DNA from 3 places in the Leuconostoc sp. C5 genome. Region 3 is predicted to be linked to each of the others. Evidence: riboswitches for the same ligand, from Rfam matches in the RefSeq annotation. Region 3 holds a riboswitch; each other region holds the start of a gene.
The links. Region 3 has a riboswitch for thiamine pyrophosphate ahead of thiM (hydroxyethylthiazole kinase). Riboswitches for the same ligand answer to the same signal wherever they lie in the genome.

Region 1 (6,275 bases), 940 kb from region 3:
CAGCTACGCACGTGCCCAAATCACACGTATTCCCTACGAAAACCCGCAAACTGCACCAAACTTCGTAATGTTTTTACGACGCTATTTAGAAGGCGCTAAATTACAAAAAATTGAGCAAGTTGAAAATGATCGTATCATTAATTTTTACGTTAATGCACGTAATGAATTAGGGGACATGCAAGAAATCCGCTTAACCTTAGAGATGATGGGACGCCACTCAAACCTATTTTTAGTTCGTGAAAGTGATGCCCGTATCCTGGAACTAATTAAACATGTTCCTGCCGACCAAAATCGTGTCCGTTCTTTGATTCCTGGTGCAACTTATGTTTTGCCTCCTGCCCAGAATTTGAAGAATCCGTTTACTGCAGGGCAAGATGGTTTAGCTCAAATGATCCTAGATACACCTCTCGAAGAATGGCCTAAATACATTCAAAAAACGTATCAGGGATTCGGAAGAGAATCCGCGGAAGCATTGGCTCGAGCAATTAATCAGGCAGGTGATCAATTAGCACATGCCCGTGAATGGTTGGCTCATTTTGACCATCTCGCCCCCACACTTTTCACTTCAAAAGATGGTTCTCTTAGCTACTCTGCCTTTGACTGGTTGCAAGACAGCGTGTCACAAGAAGAATTTCCAACGTTAGGCACCATGCTTGACGCCTATTACATCGGAAAAGCTGAAAGAGAACGTGTCAACCAACAAGCCGGTACCCTCGTTCGGGTTGTTAAAAACGAATTGAAAAAAAATACGGCTAAGCGAAAAAAATTATTAAAAACACTTGAAGACGCTGAAAATGCTGATGAGTTAAAAGTCAAAGGCGATTTGTTAATTACCTACCCTCACCTCGTTCAAAAAGGAATGAAAATCGTATCTATTGAAAATTATTATGATAATAATAATTTACTAGAAATCCCCTTAGATCCTAAACTAAACGGTCTGAAAAATGCTGAAAAATATTTCAACAGATACCGTAAATTACGTACGGCCGTAGATTTTGTTAATGAGCAAATTGCGTTGACCGACGCAGAAATTGATTATTTTAATAATATTGTCGCACAATTAGATGTTGCATCTCCAAAGGACGTAGAAGATATCCGCCTCGAATTAACCGCTGAGGGATACATTCGCGCCAATAAGAAAAATAAACAAAAACCAAAGGTATCAAAACCTGATAAATTCGAAAGTTCCGATGGTACTTTGATTGAAGTTGGTAAAAACAACTTACAAAACGAAAGACTTTCATTAAAACAAGCTGATCGTCGAGATATTTGGTTGCACGTCCAAAAAATACCAGGATCACACGTTATTATTCATGATTCTAATCCTTCAGATACAACGCTTATTGAGGCCGCAAAGCTCGCTGCTTACTTCAGCAAGGCGCGTGAATCTGCCAATGTCCCCGTTGATTATTTACCTGCCGGAAAACTGCGCAAACCAAATGGTTCAAAGCCAGGTTTTGTTATTTTTGAAGGACAGCAAACACTATATGTTACGCCCGATGCTAGTTTAGTTTCAAAACTGAAAATAAAATAATAAAAAGACCAAAACAAATGCTTTGGTCTTTTTTTGTTCCTCGAAAAATCTACTTTTTTATAGCTTGGTATAAAATAAATGGTGCTTGTGTTTTTTCATTTAACCAACTCTTATAGTGATACTCTTGTTCTATTTGTTGGATTTGTTCTGCTGAAAAATCTTCTAACTTTGGATACCGAACTGTAATTTCACTAAATCCTGCTCGCTTTAAATTCGTTTCATACATACGATTTGGCCAGTTAAAATCATGCAAAATAAGTTTTTCTTGCGAGTCCAGATTCAACTTTTCAACACGTTCTTCACCATAACTATAAGATTTCCCCGGTTCACCATTTTGAAAAGTTGAAAATGGTACACCCGTGGTATTTGGATTAGTATCTAAAATGATGAAGTGACTGTTTGGTCGTAATGTTCGATAAATTTCCCTCATAATCTTTAAAATTCGTTGTTCAGACTGATTGTTAATAAAAACATAGCACGCAATCGCACCATCTACTGAATTATCAGAGATAAAATCTAAATTATCTTTTTTAACAATTTTATAATCAATTTGCTGATGCTTACGCTCTCTTTTCGCAATTTCAATCATTTTAGCAGACTCGTCAACCGCAACTATATCGGCTGATAGTTGGTTTGCTAAACGCAGCGAAACTTTTCCAGGGCCACATCCATAGTCTAATATTTTCTTTGCTTGAGTCGATTTAAAAATCGACAAAACAAAATTATATCCCAAAACCTATTCTAATACGTCATTATAGTCGTTAAACTGATTAGCCACAACTTCATCCTTAAATAAATTTTCTGTCATTGGACACCATCCCTCTACTCATTTTTGTTGGCCATCTATTCAGCAAAAGATGTTGATATACTGGCAAAAGATGGTCAAATAACACCTGGTCCACTTCCTCGTGATAATAAATCATTTGGTAAATACTAGATAAGGCCAATATTTGTTGCCAATACGACGATAACTCAGTCTGTTGAATGTCCACCCAATTCATTGTTAATTCTTTTTTTCTTAATTTTTCTTCATAATGCATTAGCTCATGTACCATCGCCCAATTATTTCCTTGCGGCATTTTAGGAGAGATAAATGTTTGCTCATTTGATTCATTGAGCACATGCGTCACCCACTGATTATCAGGTTCATAAATATGCATTGTGCCCACGCTATGGTAATATTTTCCAACTTTAAGATTCAACTCTCGTGCCATAAATTCTTGGATAAAGGTGAATGAAAAAATATCACTTACTATGCCTCGAAACGCATCATTTGCTCGCATGTAAGCCACCATATTAAGTTGGTTATTTCTAATTAAGAACTGCAATCCCAATGTGCAAGATACATCTAAATTTTGATTAATTGTTAATTCGTGCGCATCAAATATTTGGATTACCGCTCGTTTCGAATCAGCATCATTTAGCAGTTCTTGTTTAACGTTCTGCCATTGATTTAGGTTTTGTTCCCCAAAATGAAACAGCTTTTTGCCGTATGCCGTACCGGTTAGTATTTGCCCGTCCATTGAATAATCAGGCATTCGTTTATTGTAATAGCTGATGTAAGACAAGCTATTGTTTCCTGTTAGATACCACAATGCCTCCGCAAAATTAAAGATAATATTTGTTTTTCTCGTTTGGCTATATACAATTCTCTGTACGGGATTTTCAATTTTAAAATTAACACCTAATTTTTCCCGACTACTAAATCCTCTGGGCTCATTGAAAAATTCTGCATGATGATATATTTCATTTAGTTCGGCTATATAGGCATCATCAAAGGTTTCATATGTTGTCATTTAACTCAACTCCCTCATTCAACGCTACTTTGACAATACTTTATTGTGTTGTAGATAATTGTCTATCACATTACTTATTTGTGAAAGGCAACTATTCATATTTTCGTAATAGATATACTCTACGTCCCCAATTACACCAAGACCACGTATCAAATATGCATAGTCAACATCATTCTTTAAAAGCAAAATAATCTTTTTATGAAATGCTGACGCCCAGCCAATTTCAATATGGGTACCTGGTGATGCTGGGCTACCCGGAAAAGCCATTAAAACATCACAATTTTTTATGGAATTAAAATCAGCATCTGTACATTGAGTGGGGGTCATCATTTCTAATCCCCAATTCTCTCGTTTGTGCGCATTATCCACAAACATTCCTTTATCTTCTAACACTTGCATTACTTGCTGCAGTGCCTGTGTAGTTTCCGTATTGACTCGATTGTTTTGATTCAAAAGTTGTTTGAAAGGTGCCGCCAAAAAAACACGTTGATTCACAAAATTGCCTCCTAAATTTTCAACACATAGAAAAAGAGCGTTTGCAATAATAACAGTTATATTGCAAACGCTCTTAGATATAGTATGGCTGTTTATATGATTGCAAAAAAATCATATATTCATACTTTCCTACGCTGCTTGCTACAGATCAGGTTCAAAGGGTTCAAAGATTATCTCTTCTCTCTCAGCTTTTTTAAAAGCACCCCTAGTATGTTAATTAATCGACTAATAACAAAATCGAGTGTAACACACTTGTTCAGAAGTATGCAAACAAATTATTTTACCAAATAGTCATTTTAAGACGTTAATTCCCGTTATGACGCGATTATAACCATAAAAGTCAATACCAATACATTAATTGGGTCGTACCAATTAATGTATTGGTATTGACTTTTTAAAAAACAACCTTTACGATGAATATGTAAAAACACGGCTTGATAATGAATTGGTGTTCGCCAGGTTCAGATTAATTATCAATTTATTTCTGAACTTTTCACTATACTTTGCAAAGTTAATTTTATATCTTGCAATATTTTTTACGCAATCTTAGCATGCACCTTGTGTATGCATTGTCACAAATTGGAGGAAGTATCAAATGAATATCGATTCAACAGATTACCTGAACAATTTAGATGCCTACTGGCGAGCTACCAATTATTTGTCAGTTGGACAACTCTATTTGTTAGATAACCCATTGCTTAAGGAAAAGTTAACGGCAGAACAAGTTAAAATTCACCCAATCGGGCACTGGGGCACGATTCCTAGTCAAAACTTTATTTATGCCCATTTAAATCGTGCTATTAATAAATTTAATTTGAATATGTTTTACATTGAGGGGCCTGGCCATGGCGGACAAGTAATGATTTCAAATGCTTATCTTGATGGTAGTTATACCGAAGCATTTCCAGAAATCACACAGGATGAAGCGGGTATGCAGAAAATGTTTAAGCGTTTCTCTTTCCCCGGTGGCGTTGCTTCACATGCTGATCCTAAAGTACCTGGATCGATTCATGAAGGTGGTGCTTTAGGCTATTCTATCTTGCACGGTGCTGGTGCTGTATTGGATAATCCAGACCTCATTGCTGCGGTTGTTGTTGGCGATGGTGAGGCAGAAACGGCACCCCTAGCCACTTCATGGCATGTTAATAAATTTTTGAATCCTAAAAATGATGGTACTGTATTACCAATTTTGAATTTAAATGGCTTCAAGATTGCGAATCCCACAGTTCTCTCTCGAGAATCTGATGAAACACTAACCGAGTATTTCCACAGTCTGGGATGGCACCCTTACTTTGTAAGTTCTTTTGACAAACCGATTATGCAAGTTCATGAAGAAATGGCAAAAACCATGGACACAGTATTTACTGAGATTAAAGACATTAGAGAAAAAGCCGTTCAGCAGACAAATGAAGAGATTACACGACCACTTTGGCCAATGATTGTTTTACGTTCACCTAAAGGCTGGACAGGGCCAAAAACTTGGGATGACAAGCCAATTGAAAATTCATTTCGTGCACACCAAATTCCAATTCCTGCTGACCAAAATCATCCTGAATATATACCACAACTTGTTGATTGGTTACAATCTTACAAACCAGATGAATTATTTGATGAAAACGGTCAGTTAACACAAGCTATCCAAGAAGTATTACCGAAAAAAGAGCTACGTATGGCCAATAATTCGGTCACCAATGCTGGTATTATCAAACCTTTGATTTTACCTGACATTGACAATTATTTGGTAGAAAATAATCAGCCAGGCAATAACTTAGCTCAAGATGCTATTTTGTTAGGCGACTATTTGCGTGATATCATCAAACTTAATCCTACTAACTTCCGTGGCTTTGGCCCAGATGAAACAGCTTCTAATCGTTTCCAAGACATTTTTGAAACAACTAATCGCCAATGGCTATTACCAATCAAAGAACCTAATGATCAATTCATGGCACCTGAAGGCCGTATTATTGATTCTATGTTATCAGAGCATTATGATGAGGGGATGCTTGAAGCTTATACGCTAACCGGTCGTCATGGATTCTTTGCCAGTTATGAGGTCTTTATTCGTGAAGTTGATGACATGATTGTGCAACATTTTAAGTGGCTGAATCATTCTCATGACGTTTCATGGCGTAAGGACGTGCCGGCATTAAATATTATTGCTGATTCAACTGTTTTCCAACAAGACCATAATGGTTACTCACACCAAGATCCTGGTGTAACAACAATGTTGTATGAAAAGCAACCAGACTTCATTCGCGAGTTCTTCCCAGCGGATGCTAATAGCTTGGTCGCAACATTTGAACATGCTGCGCAAGCAACGCAACAGATTAATTATATTGTGGCCAGCAAACATCCCCGCTTACAGTGGTTCTCACCTACTGAGGCCAAACAGCTTGTTACGCAAGGATTACGTGTCATTGATTGGGCAAGTACTGACAAAGGTGAAAAAC
Region 2 (6,275 bases), 300 kb from region 3:
TACAAGTTCAAACTCACATTATGTCCTTGCAATCGTTTTTTTAATCCACTGACAGCAATCGTTTCTAAAAACTGTGCGTTGGTCACGCCAGATGGTGTTTCAAAGGGTGGTAAAGCTGTATCTTTAAATTCAATGCTGACATTGCTTTTTGATACCAATAATTCGTTATTAATATAGGCTGTCTTTAGTATTTCTGTACCTTGGTATTCTTGCTGAACGACAGCTAAATCTCTTAAAATATGTGAGCCTTGTTGTTGAGCCAAAATTTTAATATCGTCCAATTTAACATTTGCATCAATTGCTTTTAAGACTTGAGTGGTGAAAGCATCATCTGAGTTAAGATAATCAATATCATCTAAAGCAATCATATGACCACCAGTACGTTCGCTAAATTGTGCTAACCTCTCTTGTATCTGCGGTGCCATTTGGGAATTAATACCAATAAAAGAATGGTGCTCGTCAACAAGGGTGACGAGTTGTTGCCAATAATTATTAACTTCCTCATACCCTGAAGAGATGAGCTGAACGAGCTCACTGTCAGTTGGAAAAACAATGTTTATACCGTCTAAGTGTTTAACCATTGTTTCCCACTGAAAATCTCCTTGACTAGTCATCTTGGCTGATGATAGCCACATTAGATTTTGGTAGCCTACTTGATTCTCAGCTAATAGTACGACTGGAAATAGCGTAGCAGTATTCACAAGTCCGTTGACCATTAATGTCAAGCCAAATAAAGGTTTAATCCCATGCTTTTTTGTTTGTCGAAACCAGTCTATCGCCCCGTACATTACATTAACATCAGCCAGTGCAATGGCTTCATAACCACGAGTCTTTGCTGTTTGGACAATTTGTTCAATTGTATTTGGATTTTTTAATAAGCTATAACTGCTTAAAATTTGAAGCGGTGCGTACATTTCAACTCCTTATACGAACATCCGTTTTCTTTAATTATACAGAAAAATCACAGAAAAGTCGTTAATTTTAACAAATATTAGGGTTCCGTAAAATCACAGATTAGACATTTTCTATTTTCTTGTTTAAATTCCCTTAAAAACTTGCCATTTGTGAAAAAAGGTGTATTATAATGACAGTAAAGAGGTAAAAATCATGAAATACATTATGGTAGCAATTTGGTCGGCAATATTTGGTGAGATTTTGGGTTATATTGTATCCCAATTGAATTCTAGTACTTATGATTTTGTTACTGTTGCTGTCATTGCTGTCATTGTTGGTGAAGTTGCGCTAGTTGCAATTCCAGCAATTTCAGGATCAGCTGCACCAAAAGAAGTTGCGTCTGAAGAATAAATCACAAGATCAAAAAAGAGCTCAGTTGAGCTCTTTTTTGTTTATCTAAAAGTTATTTTTCTTGTGCAAGTTTTACAATTTCTAAAATGACGTCTGTTGCCTGTTCCATGACAGTTGTAGAAACATATTCAAAACGGCCATGCATATTTTCGCCACCGGCAAAAATATTTGGTGTTGGTAGCCCTAGGAAAGTTATTTTTGAACCATCGGTACCGCCACGGACAGGCTCAATAATTGGTTTAATCTCTAAGTTATTCATCGCTTTTTCAGCCAAATTAACTGAACGCATATCATCTTTCAAGATTTCACCCATATTATAGTATTGATCTTTCAATACAACTTTAATACGCCTTTCCCCTAATTTCTGATTAAAGGCATCGGCAATATCTAATAATCTTTGCTTACGTTCTTCAAATATATTTCGATCATGATCACGAACAATATATCGCAGGGTTGCTTCTTCAGGATTACCGTCAACTGCTAGAAGATGCCAAAATCCTTCTGTTCCTTCAGTATTTTCTGGGCGATCATGGACAGGAAGTTGTTCATGGAAATCAAATGCTAGTTGAATGGCATTAACCATTGTATCTTTTGCAGTTCCTGGATGAACATTTCGTCCCTGAATTGTGATAACGGCGCTCGCAGCATTAAATGTCTCCCATTCAAGCTCGCCTAACGGTCCGCCATCCATTGTATAAGCGAAGTCAGCACCAAATGCTTCAACATCAAAATGATCGGCACCAATACCAATCTCTTCATCTGGTCCAAAAGCAAATCGCAAATTACCATGCTTGATCTCTGGATGTGCAATTAAATACTGAGCTGCCGTAATGATTTCAGCATCTCCAGCTTTATCATCAGCACCTAATAGTGTTGTACCATCAGTTGTAATTAGCGTATGTCCCGCATATTTTTTTAAGCTAGGAAATTCCTTAGTTGTCAATTCATAACCACTATTTCCCAACTTAATTGACGATTGGCCGTCGTAATTTTCAATAATTTGTGGGTTAATGTTCGCCCCATTAAAATCTGCAGTATCAACGTGTGCAATAAAGCCAATTGTGGGTACAGCACTGTCATCAATATTGCTTGATAATTCCGCAAATACATAACCATCCTTCATGGTGCGTACATTTTCAAAACCAATAGCTTTTAACTCCTCAGCTAAATCTGCCAAAAAAGCGACCTCTTTAGGTGATGACGGAACTGTTTCTGAGTTCTCATCAGATTGTGTATCTACCTTTACATACTTCAAAAAACGTTCTGTCAATTCAGGATACTTTGTCATATATTACTCCTTTTTGAGCATTTGCTCACTGTTTTAACCGTTAACTAAATATATTTGTATGGATCTGTATTAATTTTTGTAGCAACTACATCAACAGTGTCACCAAACCATTCTTTGACCTTATCAACCATTTTTTCGTTAGCAATAGCTTCCATATGATGATCAGGATCAATCACAATAAAATTTGAAGCCAAGATGTCATGCCCAACGTGATAGTAGACATCGGCTGTGACGTAGGCATCAGCTCCTGCTTGTTGCGCAACCCGCCACCAACGGCCACCATCTCCACCTAGCACAGCGATCTTTTGAATTGGCTTTGTCACATCTTTAGCAATAACACGCACTGCTTGAACATGAAACAAATCACGAATTTTCACAGCGTATTCTTGTACAGAAATTGGTTGCTCTAATTGTCCGATCCTGCCAAGACCAGTTTTCTTATCTACATTTGGTACTAAAGGCACTACATCTTGAATACCAAGTGCTTCGGCCAACCAATCATTCATGCCACCTTGTGCACTGTCCATATTAGTATGTGAAGCATAAACAACGATATGGTGTTGAATCAAATCTGCATACATTCGATTTTGAGGCTGTGATAAGTCTAGATTTTTCGCCGGGAAGAACATGACCTCATGGTGTGCCCATATAAAATTGACCTGATTATCAATTGCTTCTTGAACCACTTCTGGACGAACATCAAGGGCTGTCATTACTCGATGTACAGGCTGCTTAGGATCACCAATTTGCAGTCCCGTGGGGTCACCCTCCTCAGCTAATTGTTTCGGCGCAAAAAGTTCAATCTTGTCAATTAACTCTTGTGCAATCACTTGATAACCTCCTGAATTTGCTGATATTTTTTTTTCCAATCTTGATAAATGGGTGAATCAGCTTTTCCAGCAAATTCAAGATTTTCAAAAATTGTGTCGATACGATCCAATTCTTTCTGCCATTTAGCAACAAAAACTGACGTTTTTCTCTTTCGCAAGACAGGACCAAATTTTTTATCGAGGCTTGATAAACTTTGGGTGCCCTTTGTTGCAATCATAATTTCATAAAAGTGGTTATCCTCTTGTTCAATAACCTCGTCGTTAATTTTATACTGATGATTGTTTAGCCATGTTCGCACAATGTGCTCATCAGTATTAGGTTGTAGTATAAGCGTTTCAAAACGTTTTGCTCTTGAAAATCCCGCTTCTAATATATCTGTAATTAAGACACCACCCATACCAGCGATTGTGACCGTGTCAATATGATCCTCATCTTTAATTGCCGCTAATCCATTCGCCAATCTCGCCTCAAGTTGTGTGGTTAACGCTCTTCGAACAATTTCGTGCTGCGCATTTTCGTAAGGTCCTTTAGCAACCTCACCAGCAATCGCAAACGATATTTTGTTATTGATTAATAGATTAGCAGGTAAATAGGCGTGATCAGAGCCAATATCGGCTAACCTTGCGCCTTTGGGTACAAATGAAGCCACAGCTGCAAGCCGTGGTGAAAGATGAATACTGTCCATTTTCTATCCTTAGAGTTGTTTTTTTTACTCATTTTAGTATAACAAATAAGTCAATATCTCGCTGATATCATGTACTTTTAATTAATAAAGACCACAAGTTATATCATACTCAAATTTCATAATTAAAAACATTAGAATGTTAGAAAATATAACATAATTTTGGGATTAAATTCTATTGCATACGAATAGTTTGCACGATAATTTGTCTTGTGTTACACTCTAGGCGTGAGCTTTTCACAAATAACTGAAAACACCAAAATCTGGGGTGCCGTCGCGCTGAGATAAAACCCATCACACCTGATCTAGTTAATACTAGCGTAGGGAGATTTACTTGAAAATGTATTAATGAACTGACATATCTTGACGGTACTATGTTTTGTAACGTTATCACTATAATATATGATGATGAAATAACACAAGTTTGTTAAGTAACGTTTCTGCATTGAGATCATGACCACAATTTTTCAAGCCAGTCTTCCTTGTGAAGTCTGGCTTTTTCTAATTACACCCGATTTTGCGGTGATTTCGGTTACATCAATTATTAACCAATAAGTCATGTAAACAGTTGTATAGCTCATGCACCTATTGGTTAATATCGGAAATTTTAGGAGGTTTTGCAAATGTCTGCAAACAAATGGTCACTTCGCGATGTTATCTTCATCGCACTAATCGGTGTTTTTTTTGGATTTATATTTTGGGCTTGGGCATTTGGTTATAATGTCATCGCTGCCTTTTTAACACCATTTGGATTAAGCGCATATGCTAATGATGCAACATTGGGTCCTTGGCTAATGGCTGGTCCGATGGCTGGGTTCATCTTACGTCGTCCTGGCGCATCAATTATAGGTGAAACACTTGGCGGCACAATTGAAATGGTGTTTGGCTCTCAATGGGGTGTCATGAACGTTGTTTCTGCATTAATCCAAGGGTTTGGTACCGAACTTGGATTTGCTGTATTTGGCTACCGTCGTTGGGACAAAACGAGTTTGTCAATGTCTGTCATCACAGTTACCATTGTGACGTTTATTTGGGACCTGTTCCGTAATGGTTATGCTGACTACTCATTTGGTTTGTTGATTGGATTATTTATTACTCGCCTCATTTCAGCAGCTATTTTTGCAGGAGTTATCGTTTACTTCACACAAAAATTAGTTGCTAAATCAGGTATTCTAGAGGTCAATAAAAACGAGGTGGTCTCATGATATCAAGTATTGCGGTCCAAGTATTGCCGATGACAGCTGACACAGAAGAAGTCATTCGCATAGTTGATCATATGATTGCTTATATTGACAAGAGTGGTGTCAACTATCAGGTAGGTGCTTTCGAATCAACTCTCGAAGGTGATTACGATCAACTAATGGATATTTTAAAAAATTTGCCCAAGGTTGCAGCAGAAATTAGTGACATCCCTGTTATGGTATACAGCAAAATAAACATGGCTACAGATTCTGATGTTTTAACCATTGCAAAGAAAACAGATAAATATAAATAAGCGGAATTTCCGCGTACATAGGGAATTATTATGGTTACTCATTTAAAACATATCAGTTTGTCATATGGCAATACAAAAATACTTGATGATACCACCATGTCACTATCTCACAATAGTTTTAACCTGCTAATTGGTCCCTCTGGCTCTGGAAAATCAACCCTTCTCCGAATATTTGCAGGATTATATCCGCAACTAAAAGGTGAAGTACTTGTTAATGATCAAGCAGTTACCACATTACCGGCTAACGAGAAAGCCAGAGTCGTCGGTTTTTTATTTCAAGATCCAGACACCCAATTTGTTATGAAAACGCCACTGGATGAATTGATTTTCACTTTAGAAAACTTGCAAGTTCATCCTTCTGATATCAAGCAACGTGCAACGCACGCTCTAGAATTTGTTGGTATTTCAGACTTAACTCATCAAGACATTGACACCTTATCAGGTGGTGAAAAACAAAAAGTTGCATTGGCTATCATTGTTGCAATGCAAAGTGATTTCTTATTATTAGACGAACCTTTTGCAAATATTGATAGCCAATCTCGCCAAGACCTATTAGCTAAATTGAAAGATTTACAAATACAGGGACAAACCACTATATTAATCACTGATCATGATTTACATGGGTACGAGCCACTTGTTGATCATGTGTGGGAAATACACCACAAAAAAGTAGC
Region 3 (6,275 bases):
CTTTGATGCTTATTCACATTAACAACTTTAAAACTTTTATCTGTCAATATGTGCGTTAGTTTGTTATTAATATGTTTGTTTGTTCTATGCTTCTCCAATATCATTTTATCGATTTTTTCTAAACGGTATTGAAGCAAATGATCAAAGCAAATAAAATCTGCCAACATGCTGTCAGGAAAATCATGCTTTATCTTTTGTTGTAGTTCAATATCTAGTTCTGCCAGTAAGACACCATCGACAACATTCTTTTCTTCACCATCCACAAAACATATAAAACTTCTTTGCATACTGGTCATTATTTATCCTTTCCAACCAAGTTCTCAATTTGAAGTAACGAAAAACGATTAAATCTCAGCATTATTCGAGATCTAATCGTCTAACCAGTAATAACCGGCATTTAGTAATTTTTAAACAAATCCACCAAAAGCATTATCTAAATCAATTGGTTCCTTTTTAGTAACAATAAGTTCCTTGTTCACAAAGGTTTCGATACCAAAGCGTCCTAGTTCACGTCCATAGCCAGAATTTTTAACACCACCAAATGGTAACTCAGGTAATGTTCCACCAAAACTATTCACATAAACCGCTCCCGTCTCAATACGAGAAGCAACTTCCGTCGCATGCTCAGGTGAACCACCAAATACCACGCCCGATAAGCCATAATTAGAATCATTAGCTAGTGTAATTGCCTCTTCTTCATCTTTCACTTTGTAGACTTGTCCAACTGGACCGAAGAACTCTTGATAATAAGCTGGGTTGTCTTTTGTAATACCAGTTAAAATAACGGGATCAAACAGTGCAGCTGGTTTATCTTGGACAACACTACCATATTCAAGAGTAGCACCGGCATCAACTGCCGCTTTCACTTGTTTGGTCAAGTTTTTCTTAGCCTTGCTGGTACTTAATGGTGCTAATGTCGTATCTTCCAACAATGGGTCGCCTAGTTTTGCTTCAGCAAAGGCATCTTTTAACATTGTAAGTACCGCATCATAATTTTTTTCGGTTACAATAAACCGTTTAGACGAAGTACATACCTGTCCTGCATTGTACAAACGAGCACCCCCGATAATCTTTTTAATCTCAGATAAATCGGCATCATCCAGAACAATGAATGGATCACTTCCACCAAGTTCAAGCGAACTTTGTTTCATATTTTTACCAGCTTCGGCAGCAATTAATTGTCCGGCACGTTCTGAACCAGTTAACGCCACTCCCTGTACACGATCGTCAGCAATAATTTTATTCACTTGATCGTAATCAATGAATAAATTAGCAAACGCACCAGTAGGTGCACCAGCACGTTCAACAATTTTTTCAAATTCTGATGCAGCCATTGGCGTATTGCTTGCATGCTTCAAAAGCATTGGGTTTCCAGCTATATAATTTGGTGCAAATACACGAATAATTTGATAGCAAGGAAAATTCCATGGTTCAACCATCATCAATACCCCAGTGGGGCGCGAAATTACTTGCGCATCCCCCATCGAGGATTTGATTGGTTCTGGCTTAAGGAAATCTGCACCATTTTTGGCATAGTAACGAGCAATTGAAACACTTAATGCTACTTCACCTTGAGCCTCGACAAATCGCTTACCCATTTCAATAGTAAGTACCTTAGCTAAATGATCAGCATCTTCTTCCATCAAGTCAGCAATTTTGTTTAATATCTCTGCGCGACTACTAGCCGGGTCATTGCGCCACTTTTTATACAATGCATGACCTTCGGCAATTGCCTTCTCAACATAAGCGTCATCATGATTGTCAAATGTTTGAATAACTTCGTCGTTAAAGGGATTAATTGTTTGATAGCTCATTTTATTCGACCTTTCTTCAATTAACAAATTACATTTCTGTTCTAAACACCCCTACTATAACACCATTATTCATTCGCAAAGTATATTTTGTTTGTGATATTTTCAGCAAAACACATTATTTATAAATGTAATGAACGCCAATATTTTAAGGTAGCGCTTATATTTGCGCTTTGACTAATCATACTGATTACAGCAGCACCGTTAACACCCGTAGATAAAACTGATGACAAATTTGTCTCCGATATTCCACCGATTGCCACACTTGGCCATTTACTTTTGCTTGTCAAATATTTTAAACCTTCAACCCCAATCTCTGGATTTGCATCAGCTTTGCTTACCGTCGCAAAAACAGGACCAATTCCGATATAATCAATCCCTTTAATATTCTCTATTCTTTTATATTGGCTGTCATCAGACACCGATACCCCAACAGCTAGATTCCCAGCTAATTGAATATTATTGATAATATCGCCATCTTTTTGCCCAAAATGAACACCCTCTGCATCAATTTCATGTGCTAGTTGAATGTCATCATCAATAATCAATGGTACATGGTAGTCAGCTGTTAGTTGCCGGACTTTTTTGGCTACTCGTAATTTCTCTGATCCACTTAAAGCCAGTTGCCCTTTTTCTCGATATTGAAACACACTGATTTTCGATTGCAGTGCTTCCTCTAAGACTTCAAAAAAATGTCTCTCTCCATTGGTGTCCTGAGTTCCTAATACAAAATAATTTACTAATATGCTCGGATCAAACATTTTCTAGCACCTCTGGAAAATGCCTGTCAGTCATTCTTGCCTGGTGATTAAGCGGTCCATGCCCATGCCCAACATCGATACCTTCACGAATGGTAGCATCAACATAAGCTTTTGCATGAATAATAGCCGTTTTCATATCATCTCCCAAAGCTAAACGAGCAGTAATGGCCGCAGAAATTGTATCCCCTGTCCCGTGAGTTCTAATTGTATCTACCCGTGAGCTTTTAAGCCAAAAATGACTACCATCAGCCAATAGAATATAGTCATAAACATCTTTCCCGGAGGCATGTCCACCTTTTAATAATACGTTTTCAACTCCTAATTGTTGTATCTTTGAAGCTGATTGCATCACATCTTCATGGTTAGTAATGTTTGACCCACTTAAGACTTCAGCTTCTGGCATATTAGGCGTAATGAGCGTTGCCAGCGGTATCAAACTAGACTTAATAGCAACTATGGCCTCATCACTCAATAAGTGAGCGCCTCCCTTGGCAACCATTACAGGATCTAATACATAGTTACCAAAATCTGCTTGTTGTAAAAATTCAGACACTGATTCTACTGTGGGCACATCACCAAGCATGCCACTTTTTACAGCACTTATTTTTAAGTCATCAGCCACTGATTTTAATTGGGCATGGATCATAGATGGTGAAGTCATCGAAACTTGCTGTACACCCATTGTGTTTTGTGCTGTTAGAGCAACAATAACATTAGCGCCATAAACACCTTGGGCGGCAAACGTCTTTAGATCCGCGCTAACTCCAGCGCCACCACTGCTATCCATACCAGCAATTGTTAGAACTTGGGGTGTTTTATTAACCATGATTCAGCACACTTTCCTTAATAAAATTTTGAACATCGATATTATCAATAACAAATAATTCATCTAATAATTGATTTGTAAAAGAACCTGGTTGATTCGTTTTTGTAGCGGCTTTTTGTCCAGCAAGTTTGAATGTAGCCATTGCATTCATCACATTAGGAACCTTTAGCCCATCGGCAATGAACGCACCAATTAATGATGATAAGGCATCTCCTGTACCTACAATAGAAGATAATTGTTCAACATTTATATCAAGTGTTTGTGTGTATTGACCATCACTGACAACGTCACAAGCCCCGCTTAGCGCAATCACTGCACCTGTTTTTTTGGCGGCACGCTGTGCAATTTCAATTACGTCACCTTTTCCAGTAGCATCAATACCTTGACTAGCAAAATCAATATCGGCAAACCAAGCAATTTCGGCTGCATTACCACGAATAACATCAACATGACCAGATGCTAAAAATTGTGTAATGGCTTTAGACCTAAATGGAACTGATACAGCAACCGGATCTAATACGACTGGCTTGCCTAATTGGTATGCTTCCTGAGAAAGTTTAATAATATCGTTAATTTCTACTTTTTGAAGCGTCCCTGTGTTAATAATCACCGCATTGGCAATTCCGGCTAATTCCTTAAATTCTGCTAGCTCGCGACTCATTAACGGTGAGGCACCAACAACATTAACTACATTAGCTACAAATTGTGGTGTAACAAAATTTGCATAAGTAAGGACAAGAGGTGATTTCGTTCTAATGTCTGTAATATTCATGATTAAATTCCTTTTTTGTTTGGCTTCGTGTTTTTAAACAAATATCTTCATTAATTTTAAAAATTAACATTAATGAATAAAAAAACCGCTAACTATCAGAAAAGATTAGTTAACGGCTAAATAGGCATATTTATACACTAGAATAGTTCATTATTATAATCTTCCTTCGCACGAATTACCGTAATCAGGTTCAATGGGTATCTCTCAGCCAGCTTGGGCACCCCAGATATTTATTTAATTCTACTTCAGTGTACCTGAATCCATATGAATAATCAACCGCCTAAGTATGCTTTGCGCACGTCATCTGATGCAAGTAGCTCTGCTCCCGTACCTGTCATCGTAATCTTTCCACTTTCCAAAACATAGCCTCGATCCGCAATTTTTAGCGCTTGATTCGCATTTTGTTCGATTACTAATACTGTCATTCCTTGTGCATTAACATTTTTAATAATATCAAAAACTTTCTCAATAAATAGCGGTGCCAAGCCCATGGAAGGTTCATCCAACAATAACAATTTTGGTTTTGCCATTAATGCGCGACCCATGGCTAGCATTTGTTGTTCACCACCAGATAAAGTCGCTGCATCTTGATTACGTCTTTCCTTTAAAATTGGAAACTGATCGTAAATAAGTGCGTATTCATCTTTCAAGTTAATACCCTTGCCTCGAGTAAAAGCACCCAACTGTAGGTTTTCTTGAACAGTCATGCCAGAAAACACGCGACGTCCTTCTGGCACTTGAGCAACTCCACTTGAGACAATTCGCTCTGAATTCATAGTCAATATGTTTTGATTTTCAAATAAAATACGTCCCTTAGTGGGTTTTTCTAAGCCCGAAATCGTACGTAAAATTGTAGTTTTCCCAGCGCCATTAGCACCAATTAGTGATACGATTTCGTTATTGTTCACCACAAAGTTAACGTCTTGTACCGCTTTAATGGCACCATAACTTACGTTTAAATTTTCAACTGTCAGTAATGCACTCATTCGTTATTTTCTCCCAAATATGCACGGATCACATCGGCATTTTGCTGTATTTCTAATGGTGTGCCACTGGCTAATAACTTACCGTACTCTAATACATATAATCGCTCACTGACAGCCATAACAAGGTTCATATCATGCTCAATTAAAATAATTGTCATCTTAAATTCTTGTTGAACTTGTTTAATTAAACGTGTTAAATCAGCCGTTTCTTGTGGATTCATACCAGCTGCTGGCTCATCTAAAAATAAGATTTTAGGTTTTGTGGCCAATGCCCGCACAATTTCTAAACGTCGTTGTTGCCCATATGGTAAGTTTGTTGCCAGCGTATCTTGTACCTCCAGCATATCAAAAATACTTAGCAGCTTACGAGCTTCGTTTTTTAGTTGCTCTTCATTTTTATAAAATGAAGGTAAACGAAACAATGAACTGAATACATGTGCCTGAGTACTAGAATTCATAGCAATCATAACATTCTCTAATACTGTTCGACTTTCAAACAAGCGAATATTTTGAAAAGTGCGCGCAACGCCTAATCGAGCACGTTTTGCAGGAGATTGACGATTGACATTAGCTAACTGCTGACCATCAAATAGGAGTACTTCTCCCTCACTAGGTGAATATACACCTGTTAGTAAATTAAATAATGTGGTTTTACCCGCACCATTTGGCCCAATTAAACCAATTAACTCATTTTCGGCAGCTTCAATATTAACACCATCAACAGCAGTTACACCTCCAAAACGGATACTTAAATCACGCGTTTTCAGTATTGTCTGAGCCATGTCCGTCTCCTTCATCAAATAACCATTTCTTTAATGATAGTTCTCGACTACCAAAAATACCTTGAGGTCTAACCAGCATCACAGCAATTAAAATAACAGCGTAGATGACCATACGCAAGGAACCAAAATTTTGTAACATTGTGTCTAACACACCTAACGCAATTGCTGTCACAACTGTCCCACTCATTGAGCCAATCCCACCTATCACAATAATAATTAAGATCATAATACTTTGCATAAAAGCATAGTCTTTAGGCGCAATAGATTGGATGAAACTTGCACGTAAGCTACCAGCCATAGCAGCAAATAATGCCCCTGTCACAAAAGCAATTACCTT

Region 1: it holds a riboswitch for thiamine pyrophosphate, as region 3 does, so the genes downstream of both, RHP56_RS06995 (nucleoside 2-deoxyribosyltransferase) here and thiM (hydroxyethylthiazole kinase) in region 3, are expected to answer to the same signal.
Region 2: it holds a riboswitch for thiamine pyrophosphate, as region 3 does, so the genes downstream of both, RHP56_RS03800 (ECF transporter S component) here and thiM (hydroxyethylthiazole kinase) in region 3, are expected to answer to the same signal.

What each region holds. Positions count from the first base shown of each region.
Region 1 covers NZ_CP134351.1:1,381,065-1,387,339, forward strand. The annotation lists gene RHP56_RS06980 (NFACT RNA binding domain-containing protein) at 1-1,534, shown strand, start outside; gene RHP56_RS06985 (class I SAM-dependent methyltransferase) at 1,584-2,249, opposite strand; gene RHP56_RS06990 (thymidylate synthase) at 2,323-3,330, opposite strand; gene RHP56_RS06995 (nucleoside 2-deoxyribosyltransferase) at 3,355-3,825, opposite strand; TPP riboswitch at 3,935-4,042, opposite strand; gene RHP56_RS07000 (phosphoketolase family protein) at 4,421-6,275, shown strand, end outside.
Region 2 covers NZ_CP134351.1:744,185-750,459, reverse strand. The annotation lists gene RHP56_RS03825 (DNA polymerase III subunit alpha) at 1-914, opposite strand, end outside; gene RHP56_RS03820 (YjzD family protein) at 1,108-1,305, shown strand; gene pepT (peptidase T) at 1,358-2,593, opposite strand; gene RHP56_RS03810 (Nif3-like dinuclear metal center hexameric protein) at 2,638-3,423, opposite strand; gene RHP56_RS03805 (tRNA (adenine(22)-N(1))-methyltransferase) at 3,420-4,109, opposite strand; TPP riboswitch at 4,361-4,450, shown strand; gene RHP56_RS03800 (ECF transporter S component) at 4,730-5,311, shown strand; gene RHP56_RS03795 (thiamine-binding protein) at 5,308-5,601, shown strand; gene RHP56_RS03790 (ATP-binding cassette domain-containing protein) at 5,632-6,275, shown strand, end outside.
Region 3 covers NZ_CP134351.1:440,251-446,525, reverse strand. The annotation lists gene RHP56_RS02410 (DUF1003 domain-containing protein) at 1-296, opposite strand, end outside; gene RHP56_RS02405 (NAD-dependent succinate-semialdehyde dehydrogenase) at 408-1,814, opposite strand; gene thiE (thiamine phosphate synthase) at 1,934-2,572, opposite strand; gene thiD (bifunctional hydroxymethylpyrimidine kinase/phosphomethylpyrimidine kinase) at 2,565-3,398, opposite strand; gene thiM (hydroxyethylthiazole kinase) at 3,391-4,170, opposite strand; TPP riboswitch at 4,315-4,405, opposite strand; gene RHP56_RS02385 (ABC transporter ATP-binding protein) at 4,443-5,156, opposite strand; gene RHP56_RS02380 (ABC transporter ATP-binding protein) at 5,153-5,938, opposite strand; gene RHP56_RS02375 (branched-chain amino acid ABC transporter permease) at 5,910-6,275, opposite strand, start outside.